Regions from separate parts of the Bacillus luti genome, predicted to be linked through region 2. Evidence: a T-box and tRNA genes for the amino acid it is inferred to sense, from the RefSeq annotation. Region 2 holds a T-box; the other holds one or more tRNA genes.

Region 1 (7,809 bases), 2.6 Mb from region 2:
AGGAATTGACGGGGGCCCGCACAAGCGGTGGAGCATGTGGTTTAATTCGAAGCAACGCGAAGAACCTTACCAGGTCTTGACATCCTCTGAAAACCCTAGAGATAGGGCTTCTCCTTCGGGAGCAGAGTGACAGGTGGTGCATGGTTGTCGTCAGCTCGTGTCGTGAGATGTTGGGTTAAGTCCCGCAACGAGCGCAACCCTTGATCTTAGTTGCCATCATTAAGTTGGGCACTCTAAGGTGACTGCCGGTGACAAACCGGAGGAAGGTGGGGATGACGTCAAATCATCATGCCCCTTATGACCTGGGCTACACACGTGCTACAATGGACGGTACAAAGAGCTGCAAGACCGCGAGGTGGAGCTAATCTCATAAAACCGTTCTCAGTTCGGATTGTAGGCTGCAACTCGCCTACATGAAGCTGGAATCGCTAGTAATCGCGGATCAGCATGCCGCGGTGAATACGTTCCCGGGCCTTGTACACACCGCCCGTCACACCACGAGAGTTTGTAACACCCGAAGTCGGTGGGGTAACCTTTTTGGAGCCAGCCGCCTAAGGTGGGACAGATGATTGGGGTGAAGTCGTAACAAGGTAGCCGTATCGGAAGGTGCGGCTGGATCACCTCCTTTCTATGGAGAATTGATGAACGCTGTTCATCAATATAAGTTTCCGTGTTTCGTTTTGTTCAGTTTTGAGAGAACTATCTCTCATATATAAATGTATGTTCTTTGAAAACTAGATAACAGTGTAGCTCATATTTTTTAATTTTTAGTTTGGTTAAGTTAGAAAGGGCGCACGGTGGATGCCTTGACACTAGGAGTCGATGAAGGACGGGACTAACGCCGATATGCTTCGGGGAGCTGTAAGTAAGCTTTGATCCGAAGATTTCCGAATGGGGAAACCCACCATACGTAATGGTATGGTATCCTTACCTGAATACATAGGGTAAGGAAGACAGACCCAGGGAACTGAAACATCTAAGTACCTGGAGGAAGAGAAAGCAAATGCGATTTCCTGAGTAGCGGCGAGCGAAACGGAACATAGCCCAAACCAAGAGGCTTGCCTCTTGGGGTTGTAGGACATTCTATACGGAGTTACAAAGGAACGAGGTAGACGAAGCGACCTGGAAAGGTCCGTCGTAGAGGGTAACAACCCCGTAGTCGAAACTTCGTTCTCTCTTGAATGTATCCTGAGTACGGCGGAACACGTGAAATTCCGTCGGAATCTGGGAGGACCATCTCCCAAGGCTAAATACTCCCTAGTGATCGATAGTGAACCAGTACCGTGAGGGAAAGGTGAAAAGCACCCCGGAAGGGGAGTGAAAGAGATCCTGAAACCGTGTGCCTACAAATAGTCAGAGCCCGTTAATGGGTGATGGCGTGCCTTTTGTAGAATGAACCGGCGAGTTACGATCCCGTGCGAGGTTAAGCTGAAGAGGCGGAGCCGCAGCGAAAGCGAGTCTGAATAGGGCGTTTAGTACGTGGTCGTAGACCCGAAACCAGGTGATCTACCCATGTCCAGGGTGAAGTTCAGGTAACACTGAATGGAGGCCCGAACCCACGCACGTTGAAAAGTGCGGGGATGAGGTGTGGGTAGCGGAGAAATTCCAATCGAACCTGGAGATAGCTGGTTCTCCCCGAAATAGCTTTAGGGCTAGCCTTAAGTGTAAGAGTCTTGGAGGTAGAGCACTGATTGGACTAGGGGTCCTCATCGGATTACCGAATTCAGTCAAACTCCGAATGCCAATGACTTATCCTTAGGAGTCAGACTGCGAGTGATAAGATCCGTAGTCAAAAGGGAAACAGCCCAGACCGCCAGCTAAGGTCCCAAAGTGTGTATTAAGTGGAAAAGGATGTGGAGTTGCTTAGACAACTAGGATGTTGGCTTAGAAGCAGCCACCATTTAAAGAGTGCGTAATAGCTCACTAGTCGAGTGACTCTGCGCCGAAAATGTACCGGGGCTAAATACACCACCGAAGCTGCGGATTGATACCAATGGTATCAGTGGTAGGGGAGCGTTCTAAGGACAGTGAAGTCAGACCGTAAGGACTGGTGGAGTGCTTAGAAGTGAGAATGCCGGTATGAGTAGCGAAAGACGGGTGAGAATCCCGTCCACCGAATGCCTAAGGTTTCCTGAGGAAGGCTCGTCCGCTCAGGGTTAGTCAGGACCTAAGCCGAGGCCGACAGGCGTAGGCGATGGACAACAGGTTGATATTCCTGTACCACCTCTTTATCGTTTGAGCAATGGAGGGACGCAGAAGGATAGAAGAAGCGTGCGATTGGTTGTGCACGTCCAAGCAGTTAGGCTGATAAGTAGGCAAATCCGCTTATCGTGAAGGCTGAGCTGTGATGGGGAAGCTCCTTATGGAGCGAAGTCTTTGATTCCCCGCTGCCAAGAAAAGCTTCTAGCGAGATAAAAGGTGCCTGTACCGCAAACCGACACAGGTAGGCGAGGAGAGAATCCTAAGGTGTGCGAGAGAACTCTGGTTAAGGAACTCGGCAAAATGACCCCGTAACTTCGGGAGAAGGGGTGCTTTCTTAACGGAAAGCCGCAGTGAATAGGCCCAAGCGACTGTTTAGCAAAAACACAGCTCTCTGCGAAGCCGTAAGGCGAAGTATAGGGGGTGACACCTGCCCGGTGCTGGAAGGTTAAGGAGAGGGGTTAGCGTAAGCGAAGCTCTGAACTGAAGCCCCAGTAAACGGCGGCCGTAACTATAACGGTCCTAAGGTAGCGAAATTCCTTGTCGGGTAAGTTCCGACCCGCACGAAAGGTGTAACGATTTGGGCACTGTCTCAACCAGAGACTCGGTGAAATTATAGTACCTGTGAAGATGCAGGTTACCCGCGACAGGACGGAAAGACCCCGTGGAGCTTTACTGTAGCCTGATATTGAATTTTGGTACAGTTTGTACAGGATAGGCGGGAGCCATTGAAACCGGAGCGCTAGCTTCGGTGGAGGCGCTGGTGGGATACCGCCCTGACTGTATTGAAATTCTAACCTACGGGTCTTATCGACCCGGGAGACAGTGTCAGGTGGGCAGTTTGACTGGGGCGGTCGCCTCCTAAAGTGTAACGGAGGCGCCCAAAGGTTCCCTCAGAATGGTTGGAAATCATTCGTAGAGTGCAAAGGCATAAGGGAGCTTGACTGCGAGACCTACAAGTCGAGCAGGGACGAAAGTCGGGCTTAGTGATCCGGTGGTTCCGCATGGAAGGGCCATCGCTCAACGGATAAAAGCTACCCCGGGGATAACAGGCTTATCTCCCCCAAGAGTCCACATCGACGGGGAGGTTTGGCACCTCGATGTCGGCTCATCGCATCCTGGGGCTGTAGTCGGTCCCAAGGGTTGGGCTGTTCGCCCATTAAAGCGGTACGCGAGCTGGGTTCAGAACGTCGTGAGACAGTTCGGTCCCTATCCGTCGTGGGCGTAGGAAATTTGAGAGGAGCTGTCCTTAGTACGAGAGGACCGGGATGGACGCACCGCTGGTGTACCAGTTGTTCTGCCAAGGGCATAGCTGGGTAGCTATGTGCGGAAGGGATAAGTGCTGAAAGCATCTAAGCATGAAGCCCCCCTCAAGATGAGATTTCCCATAGCGTAAGCTAGTAAGATCCCTGAAAGATGATCAGGTTGATAGGTTCGAGGTGGAAGCATGGTGACATGTGGAGCTGACGAATACTAATAGATCGAGGACTTAACCATATAATATGAAGCAATGTTATCTAGTTTTGAGAGAACATAAAAAACTTGTTGACTTTTAAAGTGAATCAGTTATAATAATGATTGTCTCAAAAGAATAATGTCTGGTAATGATGGCAGAGAGGTCACACCCGTTCCCATACCGAACACGGAAGTTAAGCTCTCTAGCGCCGATGGTAGTTGGGACCTTGTCCCTGTGAGAGTAGGACGTTGCCAGGCAATATTATTCCGCAGTAGCTCAGCGGTAGAGCTATCGGCTGTTAACCGATCGGTCGTAGGTTCGATTCCTACCTGCGGAGCCATTGGAGAGCTGTCCGAGTTGGCCGAAGGAGCACGATTGGAAATCGTGTATACGTCACAAGCGTATCAAGGGTTCGAATCCCTTGCTCTCCGCCATAGGATTTATAATATTTGGCCCGTTGGTCAAGTGGTTAAGACACCGCCCTTTCACGGCGGTAACACGGGTTCGAATCCCGTACGGGTCACCACTTTTGGAGGATTAGCTCAGCTGGGAGAGCACCTGCCTTACAAGCAGGGGGTCGGCGGTTCGATCCCGTCATCCTCCACCATATAACTTATATGAATAATATTATCGCGGGGTGGAGCAGCACGGTAGCTCGTCGGGCTCATAACCCGAAGGTCGCAGGTTCAAATCCTGTCCCCGCAACCAAATGGTCCCGTGGTGTAGTGGTTAACATGCCTGCCTGTCACGCAGGAGATCGCCGGTTCGACCCCGGTCGGGACCGCCATTTTAATAAGGCTCGGTAGCTCAGTCGGTAGAGCAGAGGACTGAAAATCCTCGTGTCGGCGGTTCGATTCCGTCCCGAGCCACCATTTATTTTAATAAAATACGCCGGCTTAGCTCAATTGGTAGAGCAACTGACTTGTAATCAGTAGGTTGGGGGTTCAAGTCCTCTAGCCGGCACCATGTAAGTTTCGGAGGGGTAGCGAAGTGGCTAAACGCGGCGGACTGTAAATCCGCTCCTTCGGGTTCGGCAGTTCGAATCTGCCCCCCTCCACCATTTACATAGGGGCATAGTTTAAAGGTAGAACTGAGGTCTCCAAAACCTCCAGTGTGGGTTCGATTCCTACTGCCCCTGCCAAATATATTTACACAACATGGCGGTTGTGGCGAAGTGGTTAACGCACCGGATTGTGGCTCCGGCATTCGTGGGTTCGATTCCCATCAGTCGCCCCATTTTTATTTTAAAAATGACAAATAATATAATGGATACTTACATATAATTAATTAAGAAATCAATGGGCTATAGCCAAGCGGTAAGGCAACGGACTTTGACTCCGTCATGCGCTGGTTCGAATCCAGCTAGCCCAGCCATTTTTGCGGAAGTAGTTCAGTGGTAGAATACAACCTTGCCAAGGTTGGGGTCGCGGGTTCGAATCCCGTCTTCCGCTCCAATAAAATTAATTTCATATGGCGGCATAGCCAAGTGGTAAGGCAGAGGTCTGCAAAACCTTTATCACCGGTTCAAATCCGGTTGCCGCCTTTTCTTTTGTGCCGATGTGGCGGAATTGGCAGACGCGCACGACTCAAAATCGTGTTCCTTCGGGAGTGTCGGTTCGACCCCGACCATCGGTATCAAACAAACGTTGATTTAAACGGCTCTTACGTTCAGTAGGAGCCGTTTTTTCGTATTCTTAGAAGATCGCTCTATATTTAAAGATGGAATATATGGTATAAGAATCAATACACATGGTATTGATTATGTTGAAAAATAACTTTTAACACTTGCAGGAGGATATAATTGAAATGGATGGATACTTACCTTAATGAATTTTTATTTATATCCTAATTATAATAATCCTCAATTCGCCAGCTGCTCTTACTTACATCAGGATAAAACGGGTTCAATTCCTAAATTTGTTTTACGAGCTAATAATATAATCATACGTATAAGTGACTATAGAATAGTCAGATTAGAAAAATTTGTAAGTGATATAGTGCATAATTTGAATAAATATCCTGATTATATAAGAAATATAATAGATAAAGTGTAAACACTCTCTTGTATATCGTATTGTTTTTTGTAAGGGCAATAATATGTTACATATTATAAAAAGGAAGAAGCTCGTTTTATGTCGAACTACTCAACTTAATGAACCCTTATAAACGAAATATATTCGTTTATAAGATAGTCGTATGTGATAACGTTGTTTAAATTAAAATTGAATGTTCAAGAACGTATATATCGATGTTTCTGATGGGTTGAACTGAGAATTCAATCCTATAACCGACTCAAACTCGTATTCTTTCGGGAATATCGGTTTGCCCCCGACCATTGGTACCCGCGATGCAAAAAGACTCTAACAGAAATATTAAAGTCTTTTTGCTAAATTATGCTATGTGATTCTAAAATTCGTAATAAATGTAGGAATTCATGTATAATATAACTTGTCGAAAGAACAAAATGATAGTGATTTATATTATGTCTGTAATATGAATCAAAAATGAACTTTTTATATTTCTTTTAAAAATGTGTTGAATACGCATTATATTTCATATTAATATCTTTATGTAGATTTAAAACCGGAAAGAGAGTGGAAAGTATGGGCCGTAAATGGAACAACATTAAAGAAAAAAAAGCATCAAAAGATGCAAATACAAGCCGTATATATGCGAAATTTGGACGCGAAATTTATGTGGCAGCAAAACAAGGCGAGCCAGATCCAGAATCAAACCAAGCGCTTAGAGTCGTATTAGAGCGTGCGAAAACATACAATGTACCAAGAACAATTATTGATCGTGCGGTTGAAAAAGCAAAAGGCGGCTCAGAAGAAAATTATGACGAGCTTCGTTACGAAGGCTTTGGACCAAATGGATCTATGGTAATTGTAGATACGTTAACAAATAACGTAAACCGTACTGCTGCAGATGTACGAGCTGCATTTAGCAAAAACAGTGGTAACATGGGCGTAAACGGTTCTGTAGCATACATGTTTGATGCGACAGCTGTTATCGGTCTTGAAGGTAAAACATCAGACGAAGTTCTTGAAATTTTAATGGAAGCAGATGTGGATGCACGTGACATTCTAGAAGAAGAAGATGCTGTTATCGTGTATGCTGAACCTGATCAATTCCATTCAGTACAATCAGCACTTAAAGATGCTGGTGTTGAGGAGTTTACAGTTGCAGAATTAACAATGCTTGCACAAAATGATGTAACACTTCCTGAAGATGCACAAACACAATTTGAAAAAATGGTTGATGCATTAGAAGACTTAGAAGATGTACAACAAGTTTACCATAACGTAGACTTAGGAGAATAATATGATAGAAGCCCCTTATCTTTTAACGGATAGGGGCTTTTTTTACGAAGTTAATTAAGGTGATGAATTATTAAAGGTATTTTGTTGTAGAAAGGGAATATTCTTATAGGAATATATGAAATAATCAATATTTCTAGGAGGATTAAAATGAAACATAAAACACCAAAGCATATCGTTGCTGTAGCAGGCTATTTAACAAATGAAAAGAATGAGGTACTTTTAACGAAAGTACACTGGCGAGCTGATACGTGGGAAATGCCTGGAGGGCAAGTAGAAGAAGGAGAAGCACTTGATCAAGCTGTTTGTAGAGAGATACTGGAGGAAACGGGCTTAACTGTGGATCCTATTGGGATTACAGGCGTGTATTATAACGCTTCTATGCATATTTTAGCTGTTGTGTTTAAAGTAGCATATGTTAGCGGTGAAATAAAAATTCAGCCTGAAGAAATTAAAGAGGCTAAATTTGTTGCATTAAACGATGGAAACATCGATGAGTATATAACGCGTCCTCATATGAAATCAAGGACACTGGATGCGATGAACGCAACGCATTTTATTCCATACGAAACATGGGAAGTTCAGCCGTATAATCTCATAGGAAGGTTGTAAAGAAAAGGTTAGCGATTTGAGGATACCCCAAATTGCTAACCTTTTCTTTATGTATACTGTTTCAGAAAAAGGTCACAATAATAAAGTGAAGTTTTAATTAATAAGGGTTTTATGTATCTATAATTGATTTTAGGAACGTTTGTTCTGTATAATAGTAATGTATCATATATAATTAGATTACTAGATGTTTAAAAGTAGCAATTTATAGATGATATAATAAAA
Region 2 (7,809 bases):
TATACAAAAAATAATAATTGACTCACTCAATGTTATGTCCCCTTTCTGAAGAAATAATAGATTTCTCGCAAACATTTTGGGGAACAACAAGTTTTATACTTTTTTCAATTATTACTACATAATTAGATTGTTATCTCAATCTGATTTCCTTCAGGATCACTTACTACACTTTCATAATAACCGTCTCCTGTAGTACGCGGGCCATTTAACACAGGATAGCCTGCTCCTCTTAACATATCCGTTAATTGATTCACTTTTTCTTTACTACCTACAGAAAAAGCAATATGCGCATATCCTATCGTTTGTGTTTGTACTGTCTCGTCTATCCCTACTTGCCTCATAAGTTCTAGACGCGCCCCACCTTCAAAAGTTATAAAATAAGATTCAAACTGCTTTTTCGGATTGTGATATAAGCTATTTTCTTCGCCACCAAAGTACTGTTTATAAAAATCATGCATTCTTTCTAAATCATTCACCCAAATCGCTACATGTTCAATTTTCATAATCGACACCTTTTCTTTTATGTTATTCAACTGACAATTGGATGCTTCATTGCCAGTACATTTAATTTTCTTTCTTTGTTTTCGTAATCATAAGATCAAGTCCAAGACTTTTTAATCCATATAAATAATCTTCTTTCCAGTTGCTCACTGTTATTTTCGGAATATGTTCTGCCGGAATGTACTGCGGACAAGTTTTTACAATTTGATCTATTACAAATTGGTTCACTTCATCATCACAGAAAATAAAGGCATGAGGGTTAATAATAGCTATAAATGTAGAAATTAAACGGGTCATAGCATCTATATTATATTCCTCTGGATTATCGGAATTTTCAGCTTCATCTCCACTTCTCAAAGCTTGCAAGAAATTTTTATTATCATACTGCGGAACGAAAGATATCTCTCCTGAAAAAAATGTACTTCCGCGTATGACATCTCCATTTACCATAATCCCGGCACCTGGACCGTTTTGACCCGCATACAAATATACAAGAGATGAATTGTCATAATTCCCCGTATTTTTATGATAGCCGAGCACTGCAGCATTCATATCGTTTTCTATTACTACCGGTATAGAGAATAGATCCTCCAAATGACTTTTCAAATTAAAATTTTGGAACTTCTCATATCCAGGAATGTAGAAAATACGCCCATTGTCTACCGCACCAGGCACTCCAATTGATATGGAACTTATTTTCGGAAACGTAGCTATTAGACTTTCTATTTGTCCTGTTAATAGACTTAGGCCCGTATCAATTAATACACTTGAAGTACTACCTTGTTCTTTTACTTCGCCTAAACAGTTAAAAATTGTATAGTTCGTCTCATTTCTCTCTAAAAATATCGCTAAGCCTAACATATATTCCGGATTATATTCATATCGTTTCGCTCTTCTTCCACCACTTGAATCATCTAAACCAGCTAAAGTGACTTCACCATCTTGTTTCATTTTTTCTATAAATTTACTTATTGTTGGAAAACTAATTTCTAATGTATTACTAAGTTCAACTTTCGTTGCACTACCTCGCTCTAGAAGAGCTGTACGAATGCCGCGAAGGATCGTTTCTTTAATCGATTTTTGAGTAACAAATTGTTCACTCAAATCGCTCACCACCTTAATCAACATACTTATTAAACACTTTTAATAAGTTGCGTTGACAATATATCATACATCATTTTCTAAAGCAATAGAGATGATATATTTTCGCTAGCACGCACTCCGTATTTAACTCGATGTATTCTCTCTCGTAACAGACGATATAATTCCAGACAAGAGAACAAATAATAAAACAGCTAGCAAGGCATTGCGTATTCCGAATGCTTCTCCCAGTATACCTAAAAATGGTGGTCCGGCTAAAAAGGCTGTAAAACCGATGATAGAAACTGTAGCAACATTAGAAGTGGCGTTTTCACTATCATCTCCAGCGGCTGAAAGACCAATTGGGAAACCTAACGCGGCACCAATTCCCCATAGCACGACACCAACTGAAAGAACATACGAGTTACTCCCAAATATTACGATTGAAATTCCTATAATCGCCATCATAATCGTAGCACGTACGACAGCGACACGACCGAACCGATCAAGGAAATAACTACTACACATACGAGCTAACGTCATTGCCGATACAAAAATAGTGTACATAATAGAACCTGTCACTACACTTTGTTCATGCCCGTCTACCATTATAATAGGTAGCCAATCATTTGCACTTCCTTCTGCAAATGCCATTCCTAGCACGAAAAGACCAATTAAAAGCACCTTTTTTTCCATACGTAAGGACGTACGCTTCGTGCCCTTTTTGTTCCGCGATTTCTCCTTTTTCCCTGTTCCATGCGGAAGAAAACGATACAACATACATACAAGTAATAAAGACACGGTAGAAACTGCAAAAAACTGATACATAATAGGGATGTGAAGCGAGGCAGCAACAGAACCGCTAAGCGCTCCTACTAAAGTTCCTACGCTAAAAAAGCCGTGAAATTTCGGTAGAAGTGTCGTTCCTAATTTCTGCTCAATTGACGAACCTTCTACATTCAATGCAACTTCTGCCAATCCATATCCTACTCCAAATACTAGTAAACTACTAAAAGCCCCCACGCTAGAAACAAAATAAATAGTAATACCTAAACAAAGCAATCCAATAATCATAAAAAACATACTGCCTATCATTACGTCCCTAGCTCCCCTGCAATCAATGAAACGACTTGCACTTAGTAGACCAATTATTGAACCGACAGATAGTCCGAATAAAATCCAACCCATTTCTGCATTTGATACAGCCAAAATATCGCGCACCGCTGCGGTTCTAGAGATCCATGTAGCAAACGCGACACCTGGCAAAGCAAATAAGAGGAATAGAGCGTTTCGAGAGGCCAGTAATGTCTTTGTATGATTGTCGGTACAATATTTCTTCATATGAAACACCTTTCAAATTGTCTATACGATAATTTACACTCTAATGAAAACACCTTTTATTCTTCTATCGTTTTAATAACTTTGGCTGGGTTACCTCCAACTACTACGTTATTAGGTACATCTTTTGTCACAACTGCTCCAGAAGCAATTACAGCATTATCTCCAATTGAAATACCAGGGTTAATAATAGCTCCCCCGCCAACCCAAACGTTGTTACCTATCTTTACAGGTTTTCCATATTCTTTGCCAGAGTTCCGTTCCGCCGCCTGTAACGGATGAGTAGCAGTATAAATATGAACACCAGGTGCAAACATGCAATTATCACCGATTCGCACTTCACAAACGTCTAAAATAACACAATTGAAATTCGAGAAAAAGTTCTTTCCGATGTGGATATTGTAACCATAATCACAACGAAAAGTAGGTTTAATGTGTGATATCCCATCAGCTGAAGAACCTAAAAGCTGATTCAATAAAGTAAAACGCCCCTCATCTCCTGTCTCCATAGCCTCGTTATAAAGACGTGTTAACCGTTTTGCTTCAGTCCTATCGGCTACTAATACTTCATCATCTGGCATATACATTTCTCCTGCCACCATCTTTTCTTTCTCGGTTTTCATACAATCATCTCCTTTATTATCGAATGAGCCCCACTTATTAAACCTCTTTAATAAGTGACTTTAATTATACTTATTAAACTCATTTAATAAGTACCCCTATATTAGCATACTTTTTCATATATGCAACTCATAAGTTTCAAAAGGACATGTAAACTCCTTATTTTACGTATCGATATGACGAATAATTTATATAGAAAAAACGAGAGAACGCTCAGCGTCCCCTCTCAAATCCAATCCGTTTTTTAATTTCTGCTAAATTTACCTTCGCAATAGCCCGTGCTCTCTCAGCACCTCTTTCTAACGCTTCATATAATAAATTTGGCTCATTCATATACATAGCGTATTTCTCCCGAGGACCTGCTAATTCACGATTTACAACGCGGAATAACTCTTTTTTCACATCGCCCCATCCAATTCCAGTCTCATACTTTTCACGCATCGACTGCATTTCATCCTCTGTCGCAAATTCTTTATATATTGTAAATAACGTTTCAAGCTCTTTCGGTTCATTTGGAAGTGAAGAATCTGTTTTGATTTTAAATATCAATTTTCGTAGTTTTTCTTGCTCTGCAAATAAAGGGATCACATTCCCATAACTTTTACTCATCTTCCTTCCATCAAGGCCAGGTAAAATAGCCCCTTCTTCTTGAATCACGTACTCTGGAAGTGTAAATGTCACGCCGAACGTATGATTAAAATACGTCGCAATATCACGAGCAATTTCAATATGCTGAATTTGATCTTTCCCGACAGGTACATGAGTAGCTTGAAATAATAAAATGTCAGCTGCCATTAAAATCGGATACGTATATAATCCCATATTCACTCCGGCATCAATCTCTAAACCCGCTTCTTTATTTTGCTCTACCTTCGCTTTGTATGCATGAGCACGGTTCATAAGGCCTTTCGGAGTTAGACAAGCTAATATCCAAGCTAATTCTAGAATCTCCGGCACTTCTGTTTGGCGGTAAAAAACAACATCTTCTCCAAGTCCAAGCGATAACCAAGTAGCTGCTACCTCTTTCGTATAACTACTGAACTGACTCGGATCATGTACAGCATTTAACGCATGATAATCAGCTATAAAATACAATGCTTGCCCTTCATTATTCTTTGACATGTATAGCGCAGGTTTAATCGCTCCAATGTAATTTCCTAAATGCGGATAACCTGTCGGCTTAATTCCTGTTAACATAATTTTTTCACTCATACTAACTCCTCCTTTCTCAAAATAAAAAGAGCCCTCATCCTTAAAAAGGACGAGAGACTCCCGCGGTACCACCTTAATTAGCTATCATTAGCTCACTTTAACTTCTTAACGTGAAGTAACCGTCTTTACCTACTCATTTCAGTTAGAAGCTCCAGAGCCCATTCCATATTCATCCCTTACTGATTTCCACCTCACATCAGCTCTCTGAAAAGTTTCGAATATGTACTCTTCTCTTTCATTGCTTTTCTTTATTTTTTACAGTTTATCACAATTTCCCTTTGTTTAAAACTGAATTTTCTATCTTATTCGACGATATTTGATTTACAATTCAAAAACTATTGTGATTAGCAAGCCATTCTTAATAAAAAGAGCTAAAGCAGATTGATCTGTTGGTTCTGGTGCAAGAAATCTAGTAAACTTGGACATACTGGTACTATGACTCTAAAAAGGGTGTTATCAGTATGGGAAAGCAAAGAGTTTTTGCTCCGATTCAAATTATGAGATAGTTTGTTTTAACTTTTTTTACATTATCTAAAAAAGAACTTGTAGGGATTCCTACAAGTTCTTTTTGTTTTTCTGACTCTACTCCTATATGAATCAGCTATCAAAAAAGAATTCTTTAGTATTTTAAAGAGTTTTTTTAAATACTATTAAATTGCTATTAAAATATGAACTCAAAATGAGGATGATGTGAAATAGCTAAATTTTAGCTGCAATTGCTTTAATAGTTAATCATGGAAAGGAGGATTTTTATATCATGCAAAAATCTACAAAAACTTTTTATCTAAAAATTAAATTTTTCGGATTCAAAATGATTATCAACTATTCTTTATAAGAGAATGCAGCTTATGTTAATTTAAATACTAAAAGGTAGAATAATTTATCACTTCTACCTTTTAGTATTTAAATAAAAACAGCATTATTCCCAATCCTTTAACTGTTATCCATAACTCATCAATTCAAAATCATCAAATGTATTTTTTAACTAAGTATGGAGTTTACGAAATTCTATAGCAAAAGTTATCAAGAAAGTAGTAAGGGGGATAGTGTTTTCGTAATAAACAGGTTAAACAATAAGTAATCTGATTTAATTTTAAGAAAAGTTAATTTCGAAAAATGGCACTAATTTAGTAGATTTTTATGAATTAAACTTATATTATTATTTATATGAATATTCATCTGAAAGGAAGATAGCTGTCTCTGATATTATTAATACAATATTTATAAGTCATGCTCATAAAGGTAAAGAATATGATTGAGACAGCATTAGACATTTAAAAGTTTTCTACAACTCACAAGGACAAGATTTAATAAAAGAATAAAGAAAGAACGGTTCTTTTCTCCCTATGGGGAGAGAATCATTCCAATTCTTGGGGGAAGTTAAATGAAAAATGTGTTTATAAGCTATGGACATGATGAACATGCATGTTTAGCAGAACAGTTAAGAATCGATTTAGAAAAAGTCGGTTTTAATGTTTGGATTGATGGAAAAAGAATAAAAGTTCAGAATTATTGGGATAATTCCATCGAAAAAGGGATTGATCAATCTCACTGGATTATTGTCTTAATGACACCTCATTCAATGCGACGACCAGAGGGTGTTTGTTTAGACGAAATCAGCTATGCAAGATTTCAAGGCAAAGATATTGTGCCAATTATGGTCCAGCAAATTCAACCGCCTCTTCCAATTGCGCGAATTCAATGGCTGGATTTACAAAATTATCAGCAGAAAGAGCAGTACCAAAAAGGCTTTGAAGAGCTCTGCAAAGTGTTAAATAGAAATTATAAACTAGGCTTCGAAGGTGAACTTACACATTTAAGAGACATTCTAGCTCCTATGGACGATAAGGTGGAAATCGGGAGGCATATGGAAGGATTTATAGGGCGCGATTGGCTTTACAATCAATTCCAGGATTGGTTGGAAAACCCAAATGACTCTCGCGTCTTTTGGGTAAAAGGACAGGCGGGTGTAGGTAAATCAGCGTTTTCTGCAAAATTAGCTCTAGAATCGAAAAGCGTTGTCGGGGTTCACTTTTTCAAGCATAATGACAGCGACCGCAGGAATCCCAAACGTGCCCTATGTTCGTTAGCCTATTATTTAGCCACTCAAATACCGGAGTATATGGAGGAGCTCCAGAGTATTCCAGACTTAAGGCAAAGCAGTATTGCCGAAAAAAATCCAGTCGCACTTTTCAACTATCTGTTTGTAGAGCCTTTAAACAACATTTCCCCTCAAAAGCAACGTTGTGTATTAATTCTTGATGCACTTGATGAAGCTAAGGAAGTCTCTGAGTTGTTGCATGTGATTGGACAAGAATTTGATAAAATCCCTAATTGGTTAGGGCTTGTTATTACCAGTCGACCAGAAACGGATCTTGTTCGTCGTCTAGGCAATCTTAAGCCTTTTGTATTAGATACAATGGATACAAACAATATTAAAGATATTGAATCCTATTTAAAGAAAAATTTAGAGATAAATGGACTCCTATATAATGAAACCCAGATCGCTAAATTAATCCAGAAAAGTGAAGGAGTATTCCTTTACATAACGGAAATAATGAAGGAACTAAGAAATGAGAACCTTCATTTAGACAATCTTGATACTTTTCCGACTGGCTTAAAGATGATTTACTTAAATTTCTTTGAGCGGCAATTTCCAGACAAAATTGTTTACAGCAGAGATTACCGCCCACTCCTTGAATTAGTCATAGCTGCACTGGGTCCGCTTCCTACTCAGATTCCAAGAGAAATACTTGGCTGGGATGAATATCAAGAAGTAGAGATTCTGGAGGGAATTGGTAGCTTATTCTATTCAAACGATGACACCATCGAGCCATTTCATAAAAGTATCAAGGACTGGCTGATTGATAAAAAGTGGAGTTACCCTTATTGGATTGTTGAAAAAAATGGCCAACAGAAACTTATGGAGCATAGTAAAAAACAATATCTTGAAGGAACAACAGAATTACTAGACTATCAGGTAGCTCACTTCCATCAGCATCTCCTTCAAAATGAAGATTGGACGACCTTAAAAGATTTGTTAGCCGATAAAAAGTT

Evidence for each region. A T-box is a leader RNA that pairs with one kind of tRNA and senses whether it is charged. The one in region 2 lies ahead of EUC40_RS10295 (tryptophan--tRNA ligase), so its partner is inferred to be a tRNA-Trp.
Region 1: it encodes a tRNA-Trp, which carries the amino acid that the T-box ahead of EUC40_RS10295 (tryptophan--tRNA ligase) is inferred to sense. The anticodon was not compared.

Annotation. Positions count from the first base shown of each region.
Region 1 covers NZ_CP040336.1:4,584,643-4,592,451, reverse strand. Annotated here, with positions in the region: rRNA gene EUC40_RS23265 (16S ribosomal RNA) at 1-628, shown strand, start outside; rRNA gene EUC40_RS23260 (23S ribosomal RNA) at 775-3,696, shown strand; rRNA gene rrf (5S ribosomal RNA) at 3,797-3,912, shown strand; tRNA gene EUC40_RS23250 (tRNA-Asn) at 3,921-3,995, shown strand; tRNA gene EUC40_RS23245 (tRNA-Ser) at 3,998-4,089, shown strand; tRNA gene EUC40_RS23240 (tRNA-Glu) at 4,107-4,181, shown strand; tRNA gene EUC40_RS23235 (tRNA-Val) at 4,187-4,262, shown strand; tRNA gene EUC40_RS23230 (tRNA-Met) at 4,287-4,363, shown strand; tRNA gene EUC40_RS23225 (tRNA-Asp) at 4,367-4,442, shown strand; tRNA gene EUC40_RS23220 (tRNA-Phe) at 4,452-4,527, shown strand; tRNA gene EUC40_RS23215 (tRNA-Thr) at 4,546-4,621, shown strand; tRNA gene EUC40_RS23210 (tRNA-Tyr) at 4,632-4,715, shown strand; tRNA gene EUC40_RS23205 (tRNA-Trp) at 4,723-4,796, shown strand; tRNA gene EUC40_RS23200 (tRNA-His) at 4,816-4,891, shown strand; tRNA gene EUC40_RS23195 (tRNA-Gln) at 4,955-5,029, shown strand; tRNA gene EUC40_RS23190 (tRNA-Gly) at 5,035-5,109, shown strand; tRNA gene EUC40_RS23185 (tRNA-Cys) at 5,128-5,198, shown strand; tRNA gene EUC40_RS23180 (tRNA-Leu) at 5,209-5,290, shown strand; gene EUC40_RS23175 (YebC/PmpR family DNA-binding transcriptional regulator) at 6,259-6,978, shown strand; gene EUC40_RS23170 (NUDIX hydrolase) at 7,126-7,587, shown strand.
Region 2 covers NZ_CP040336.1:2,007,829-2,015,637, reverse strand. Annotated here, with positions in the region: gene EUC40_RS10320 (YbeF family protein) at 1-30, opposite strand, end outside; gene EUC40_RS10315 (VOC family protein) at 123-503, opposite strand; gene EUC40_RS10310 (ROK family transcriptional regulator) at 565-1,605, opposite strand; gene EUC40_RS10305 (MFS transporter) at 1,729-2,922, opposite strand; gene EUC40_RS10300 (maltose acetyltransferase domain-containing protein) at 2,979-3,542, opposite strand; gene EUC40_RS10295 (tryptophan--tRNA ligase) at 3,754-4,752, opposite strand; T-box leader at 4,795-5,000, opposite strand; gene EUC40_RS10290 (P-loop domain-containing protein) at 6,137-7,809, shown strand, end outside.